Regions from separate parts of the Streptococcus sp. HMSC10E12 genome, predicted to be linked through region 1. Evidence: predicted binding sites of a transcription regulator. Region 1 holds the regulator's gene; the other holds the start of a gene.

Region 1 (4,034 bases):
GCTTCCAAGGAACTTCGTGAAGCCCGTGAAGAAATGGCCAAACAATTTGAAGTCCCTGCTCGTAAGCTCATTTTCACTTCTGGTGGGACTGAAGGAAACAATACAGCTATCAAAGGTTATGCCCTAGCCAATCAAGCTAAAGGCAAACACCTGATTACAACTGCTATTGAACACCACTCTGTCCTTCACACCATGGCCTACTTGGAAGAGCGTTTTGGTTTTGAAGTAACCTATATTCAACCAGAAAATCAAGTCATTACTGCTCAACAAATCGCTGATGCCTTACGTGACGATACTATTCTAGTTTCTGTTATGTATGCCAATAATGAGACCGGCCAATTGCTTCCTATCAAGGAAATTGGTGACTTGCTTGCCAATCACCAAGCTGCCTTCCACGTTGATGCCGTTCAGGTAGCAGGAAAACTTCCAATTCACCCAGAGGAACTTGGAGCTGATTTTCTCTCAATTAGTGCCCATAAATTCCATGGACCTAAAGGTGTCGGCTTGCTCTATCATAACGATTTGCATTTTGACAACCTACTCCACGGTGGTGAGCAAGAAGAAAAACGCCGTGCTAGCACTGAAAATCTGGTCGGTATTGCAGGTATGACCGCTGCTTACAAGCATGCTAGTGACCACTACCAAGACAATTACCAACATGTTGAAACGATTCGTCAGGCCTTTCTAGATTCCCTTACCATTCCTTATGAAATTAATGGCGGAGGATCTAGCCTACCTCACGTTATCAATATTAGCTTTACTGGTAAGGAAAATGGGCCTCTCTTAACCTTGTTAGACCTAGCAGGCTTTGCTGTCTCAACAGGTTCTGCTTGTACTGCTGGAACTGTTGATCCAAGTCATGTCATCCAGGCCCTCTATGGCAAGGATTCTGACAAGCTAAAAACAGCCATTCGCATTAGTTTATCAGAGGAAAATACCGCTGAAGAACTCCAGGCCCTAGCAGAAAAACTTAATCAAATCATAGGAGACTAACATGGCATTTGAAAAAAGCATTCATTTGACTGACTGTAAGTACCGTTACACCATCAGTCCTAATGTCAAAAAATTCACTCTACGTGATACGACTTTTGTGCAAAATAAAATCGGAAACTACGAGTTGCACCGCCTTCTCGAAAAAGTGCCTAACTCAGGCGAAGGTTTTCCACTCAAAATCACTATTAACAAAGACTTGACAGGCTTCAAATTGTCTATCACAGACAAATCTGGCCTTCGTAACGTTAATATCTTTAAAAATGAAGATCACCATATCTTGCAAGAAAAATTCTACTTCTTGATGCAGAGTTTGGTTGATCGTAACGTTTTCGAGCAAGAAGAAGTCTAAATTTTTTCTTACTACATAGAAATAGCCTATCCATGTGATAGGTTTTTTATATCGCCTCATCTACACTATTTTGTTGCATTCTTCACAAACTTTTCTTAAAATATAAGAGAATCATACTAATTAAAGAAAGGAAAGCGATCAATGACATTTGAGAAAAACATCCCAAACGCCACTGCCAAACGTCTCTCTCTCTACTATCGTATTTTCAAACGATTCCATCGTGAAAATATCGATAAAGCAAGCTCTAAACAAATTGCTGAAGCGATTGGGATTGACCCTGCCACTGTTCGTCGGGACTTCTCCTACTTTGGTGAGCTAGGTCGTCGTGGTTTTGGTTATGACGTAAACAAGCTGATGACATTTTTCGCTGAACTCCTAAATGACAATGCGACTACCAAGGTACTCCTCGTAGGTGTTGGTAATGTCGGGCGTGCCCTCCTCCACTACCGTTTTCAAGAGCGTAACCGCATGCAGCTGGTCATGGCTTTTGATACAGACGATAACGAATTGGTTGGAACTCAAACCGAGGACAAGATTCCTATCTATGGGATTTCCCAGATTAAGGACAAGATTGCCCAAGAAGATATCAAAACAGCCATCCTGACAGTGCCATCAGTTAAGGCCCAGGAGGTGGCTGATCTTTTGGTTGATGCTGGAATTGAAGGCATTCTCTGTTTCTCTCCGGTCAACCTCAATCTTCCACGCCATGTAGTGGTCCAATATGTAGACTTGACTAGCGAACTACAAACCCTACTCTATTTCATGAAAGAAGAAGAAAAATCAAGGAGAAACAATGACTAAACCAATTATCGGAATCACTGCCAATGTAAGGCCTAATCCAGCCCATGAAGATATCAACTGGTCCTATGCCCCATCTGGCTTTGTAGAAGGAGTTCAAAGAGCCGGTGGCCTAGCAATCCTACTACCAGTATCCGATCCATCGGAAGCCAAGACCTATATCTCCATGATTGACAAGCTCATCCTTATCGGTGGGCAAAACGTTGACCCTAAATTCTACAACGAAGAGAACCATGCCAGTGAAGATGACTTCTTCCTCGAACGGGATATCTTTGAAATGGCACTCATCGAGGAAGCCACTAAGCAGAAGAAACCCATCTTTTCAATCTGTCGTGGAACCCAACTAATGAACGTCGCACTAGGTGGTAGCCTCCATCAAGATATTGAGCATCACTGGCAGGACAAGCCTTCTGATTACCTCTACCATGAGATGATTGTTGATGAGAACAGCAAGTTGGCAGAAATCTACGGATGTGGAACCTCTATCAACTCCTTCCACCATCAAAGTATCAAACACTTGGCCTCTGACCTTCGTGTCATTGCGCGTGATCCTGAGGACAACACAGTCGAAGCTGTTGAGTCAAATAGTCCAGACCTTCGCTTTCTTGGTGTACAATGGCACCCAGAGCTTCTCCTAGACAAACGTGAAGAAGACCTCAAACTCTTTGAATACGTCGTTAACGAACTTTAAAAGCAACTGAGACTGCACTCAGTTGCTTTTCTCTTGTCTTTATCACATAGGTTCAACCTAAAGATCAAAATCCTCCCTCTCCTCACGAAAGGAATAATAGGTTGATTTTCCAACAATCAGATGATCAAGCAGACAAATCCCTAAATCATCACAGGACCGCTTAATCTTTTGGGTAAAATCAATATCATTTCGACTTGGATATGCCTCACCCGACGGATGATTGTGAACCACAATCAAAGACGTTGCCATCAGATGACAGGCATAATGTAAAATCTCACGTGGCTCAGCAATCGAACGACGAACCCCACCAATAAAGACCGTCTTTTGCTGAATAATACGGTTCTGCGTATCCAAATAGATAGCCACCAGATGCTCCTGAGGCTTGTCGCCAATATCCAACATCATACGACGCGCCACCTGCTGGCTAGACATAATCTGCTCAGACCGAGCCAACTCAGCCTTCTCAATCCGCTTAGCCAACTCCACCATAGCCTTGAGCTCAATAGACTTCACACGCCCAATACCAGGAATCTCCTGAAGCTCATTCAAGGACAAACGAGACAAATCCGCCAAACTCGTCATCCCTTTCAAAATACGATTGGCCATAGATAGGACCGACTCAGACCTAGTCCCTGTCCGCAGCACTATCGCCAACAACTCCTGGTCCGACAAAACCTCTGCTCCCTTCTGTAAGAGTCGCTCACGAGGCAAAAGCCCCGACTCCTCAGCTACAATACTATACATAAGAAAAAAACCTCCTACTTACCTATTCGTAAGTGGGAGGGGAAGTTAAACAGCTGAAGATTTTTTTAAACCTAATTTCTTTAACAAGGCTTTTCGATATGCTGAAAATTTTTTCTTTAACGTCAGTGGTTCTGCTACCTGTGACATTTCAATAAGATGGAGCTTATAACGTTCTGCAAAAGATATTTTTCCTGAAGCAATAATACGATAATCAATTCCTAGATCCCAGGCTTTTCGATAGAAAAGATAAGAAAGGGTATCCTCATCAAAGTCATAGAAAGCTTGCTTATCCTTAAGAATAATTTTTTCTAGAAAATCTTTTGACAACCACATAGAACCTTGAAAAACATGAAGCGAATGATTGATTACTTTTTGACATTCGTTAGTTAGTTTAACTGTCTGTTCTTGATTTAAGGCACCAATTGCATCTGTCCAATAGAGTTCTTTTGATAAATCAGC
Region 2 (4,034 bases), 190 kb from region 1:
CATCTTCGTTGAGGTATACCCCTTTGTGAACTGGAGAGTTACCAGTTTGTTTAGAGTAAGCAACGTTAGAAGTGATTGTAAGAAGTGAAACTGTAGCTTCTGCATCTTTGTAGAGTTTGTGGCTACGAAGACGAGTAGTGTAAGCTTCAATCAACCATTCTGCCAATTCGTTTGAACGTGGGTCATCTTCACCCCAACGTGGGTATTCACCGATTGTTTCGTAGTCGTAGATGTAGCCATCTTCGTCACGGATTGGTTTAACTGTAGCGTATTTGATTGCTGACAATGTATCAACAGTATTTGCGAAACCACAGATACCGAATCCCATGTTAGCACGTTGTTTAGTTGGCAAGAAGGCCATTTGAACAGCTTCATAGTTGTACTTATCAGTCATGTAGTGGATGATGTTAAGGGCATCTACGTAAGTGTCAGTCAACCAGTCAAGAGATTTTTCGAAGTTAGCTTTAACAGTGTCAAAGTCAAGAACTTCATCACGGATTGGATCGATATCAAATACTTTGTAGTCTTTATGAACATCGTCGTAACCACCGTTCAAACCAGTAAGAAGGGCTTTAAGTACGTTAACACGAGCACCGAAGTATTGGATGTTGTGACGTTGTTCTTCGTTTTCTGGGTCAAGTGGTGATACACAACATGAGATACAGCTCATTTCACCGTATCCGTCTTTAGCCATAGTAGTTACACCTTCGTATTGGATAGAAGAGTGTTTGTGGCTCATGTGCATACAGTAGCGACGGAATGAGTAAGGCAATTTGTCAGTCCAAAGAACTGTCAAGTTTGGTTCTGGAGAGTTACCGATGTTATCAAGAGTGTTCAAGAAACGGTAGTCCATCTTAGTAACACGGTGACGTCCGTCAGCACCCATACCAGCCATAGAAGTTGTGATGAATGTTGGGTCACCTGAGTACAATTGGTCGTAAGCTTTTGTACGAGCAAACTTAACTGTACGAAGTTTCATAACGAAATCATCAACGAATTCTTGGATTTCTGATTCAGTGTAAGTACCACGAGCAAGGTCACGTTCTGCGTATACGTCAAGGACGATTGGCACACGACCAAGTGAAGTAGCGGCACCGTTGATTACACGACATACTGCCATGAAAGCAATGTTTGTCCATTGGATAGCTTCTTTAGTATCGAAGGCTGGACGACGAACATCTACACCATAAAGGTCACCAAGGCGAACAACGTCTTGAAGTGCTTGGTATTGAAGGTTAACTTCTTCACGAAGACGGATAGTTTCTTCGTCGATTTCTTTGATAGCATTCCAGTCGTTAACTTTTTCTTGCATCAAGTAGTCAGCACCGTAGAGGGCAAGACGAGCGTAAACCCCGATGATACGTCCACGTGAGTAAGCATCTGGAAGACCAGTAACTGTGTGAGCGTGACGTGCACGACGGATGTTTGAAGTGTAAGCACGGAAGATACCATCGTTAACTGTAGTCACGTATTTTGTGAAAATTTCGTGTACAGCTGGGTCTGGTTCATAACCGTGTTCTTTCAAAGCAGTTTCCGCCATACGGATACCACCTTTAGGCATGAAGTTCAATTTAAAGAGCTCATCATTTTGGATACCATAGATAAGTTCATCTTCTTTTGAAATGTATCCTGCGTCAATGTCAGCGATTGAAGTTGGACGAGTATCCATTGGGAAGCGTCCTTCAGCTTCATAGCCTGCTTTAGTTTCATCTACGATTTTTTTAATTTTTAGAGAGCGTTCAGTTGGTCCTGCAAGGAAGCTTTCGTCACCATCATAAGGTGTGTAGTTTGCTTGAACGAAACGTGAAACGCTAGCTTTTTCTTTCCAGTCAGTTCCTTTAAAGCCTTCCCACGCTTTTTCAAAAACATCTGTGTTGGTTTTAACCGTTGCCATAGTTTGAATCTCCTATAATTCTAGTAACAAAATTATCTGTTACATTCTCTAGAAGTATTCTATCACACAGTAACCGCTTACACAACTTTAAAACTGTGTTTTTAGAGACATTCTTTTATAATACAGTTTTGAAAACGACAAATCTGTATTATAAATTTCTGTTTTTTGGTAGATTTTGGTATCATAAGGGGAGAATGCTTTGTAGTCCCAAAGTTTTATGTGAAAAGCTTTACAATGAGATAAATCTGAGAAAGGAGGCAGGGAGCCATGTTAGAGTTTCCTCTAATAAATGATACCAGTCGGAAAATCATCCATATTGACATGGACGCCTTTTTTGCTCAGGTCGAGATGAGGGATGACCCCAGTCTTAAGGACAAACCGGTTATTATCGGTCACGACCCTAGAAAAACAGGGGGACGTGGTGTGGTATCAACCTGTAATTACGAGGCTAGAAAATATGGTGTCCATTCAGCCATGTCTTCTAAGGAAGCCTATGAACGTTGTCCTAATGCTGTCTTTATCTCAGGAAATTATAGTCATTACCGAGAGGTAGGGATGCAGATTCGTGAGATTTTTAAACGCTATACCGACTTGGTAGAGCCTATGTCTATCGACGAAGCCTATCTTGATGTGACGATAAATAAACTTGGTATCAAATCGGCGGTTAAGGTAGCTAAACTTATCCAGTATGATATCTGGCAGGAACTTCATCTGACTTGTTCAGCAGGCGTTTCCTACAATAAATTTATCGCCAAACTAGCTTCTGATTTTCAAAAGCCTGCTGGTTTGACGGTGGTGCTTCCAGAGGAGGCTCAGGAATTTTTGGAAAAGCTCCCTATTGAAAAGTTTCATGGGGTAGGTAAAAAGTCAGTTGAACGTCTTCATGATATGGAAATATACACCGGTGCCGATCTTCTGAAGATTCCTGAGATGACGCTGATTGATCGTTTTGGACGTTTTGGATTTGATCTCTTTCGAAAGGCCAGAGGGATTTCCAATAGTCCTGTCAGGCCCAATCGCGTCCGTAAATCTATCGGAAGTGAGCGAACCTACGGCAAGCTTCTTTATAATGAAGATGACATCAAGGCTGAGTTGACTAAGAATGCTAGGCGGGTAGCTGAAAGTGCTCAGAAAAATAAAAAAGTTGGTCGAATTATTGTCATCAAGGTCCGTTATTCGGATTTCTCGACCTTAACCAAGCGTATGACCTTGGACAAATCGACTCAGGATTTCGACACCATCGAAAGAATTGCCCATACCATTTTTGATCAATTGGAGGAAAATAGCAGCGGTGTTCGCCTGCTCGGTGTGACGCTGACGGGTCTGGAAGATCAAGAAGGCAGGCAATTGGACCTAGATGATTTAGAGTCATTATAATAGTAGAGTTTTGATTTTTTCTTTTGGAAAGTGACCTTGAAGAATCATCAGACCTATGCTATCTTAAATAGTAACTAAAAGAAATGAGGGAATAATCTTAATGAAAAAAGTTCTTACCTATTTAGGACTGATTCTGGCAGCTTGCTTGCTTCTCGTAGCTTGTGCTTCCAATAAGCCAGCTGAGAAGAAAAAAGCGACACCAACTCCGACAGAACGTGCCAAGGCTGATGCGACAGTTTTAATTGATACTATGCTTGGAAAATCTAGTAACGGTTTTTCAAAACTCTACGGTGAAAATTACGAAGCCTGGACTGAAACGAAAGTCTTTGAAAAACAAGTTGCAGATACTATCGAAGAAAAGGGGTATACACCGGAAGACAAGTATACGTTTAAATACATTGAAGGTTATGATGCTAAGACACCAACCCAAGTGCTTTCTAAGTTCCTCAAGGTCCGTCGTAATATGATTGGTAAGATTCAGGACTATAAGCTGAAAGATGTCAAAGTTAAAGGAAATGAAGCGACAGTTACCTTTACTTCACGCTCTGTTAGTGCCTATGGTGCTGCAGCTGCTGTTCGTACTCTCCTTATGAGTCTCTATGATAACGACATTGACAAGTTGAAACAGTGGAATCAAGCTGATAACAACGATGTAGAAAAAGGTAAAGCCAAAGATCTCACAACGAAATTCCTTTATGGTGAAAACTTTAACGGCGATTTGACACAATTTAAGGATATTGATAAAGAAATGGCCTATACACCT

The links. The regulator Rex, encoded in region 1, represses fermentation and respiration genes when NADH is low (regulators of the CRP and FNR family bind a similar motif). The targets are predictions, from matches to a motif close to TTGTGAANTANTTCACAA.
Region 2: a site for Rex is predicted at 2,112-2,129, ahead of pflB (formate C-acetyltransferase). Genes of this name have one in related genera too.

The regions. Positions count from the first base shown of each region.
Region 1 is NZ_KV791083.1:66,554-70,587, forward strand. It holds gene HMPREF3112_RS01625 (cysteine desulfurase family protein) at 1-993, shown strand, start outside; gene HMPREF3112_RS01630 (DUF1831 domain-containing protein) at 995-1,342, shown strand; gene HMPREF3112_RS01635 (redox-sensing transcriptional repressor Rex) at 1,484-2,143, shown strand; gene HMPREF3112_RS01640 (gamma-glutamyl-gamma-aminobutyrate hydrolase family protein) at 2,136-2,831, shown strand; gene radC (RadC family protein) at 2,889-3,575, opposite strand; gene HMPREF3112_RS01650 (rhamnan synthesis F family protein) at 3,621-4,034, opposite strand, start outside.
Region 2 is NZ_KV791083.1:258,313-262,346, reverse strand. It holds gene pflB (formate C-acetyltransferase) at 1-1,894, opposite strand, end outside; gene dinB (DNA polymerase IV) at 2,162-3,271, shown strand; gene HMPREF3112_RS02600 (hypothetical protein) at 3,372-4,034, shown strand, end outside.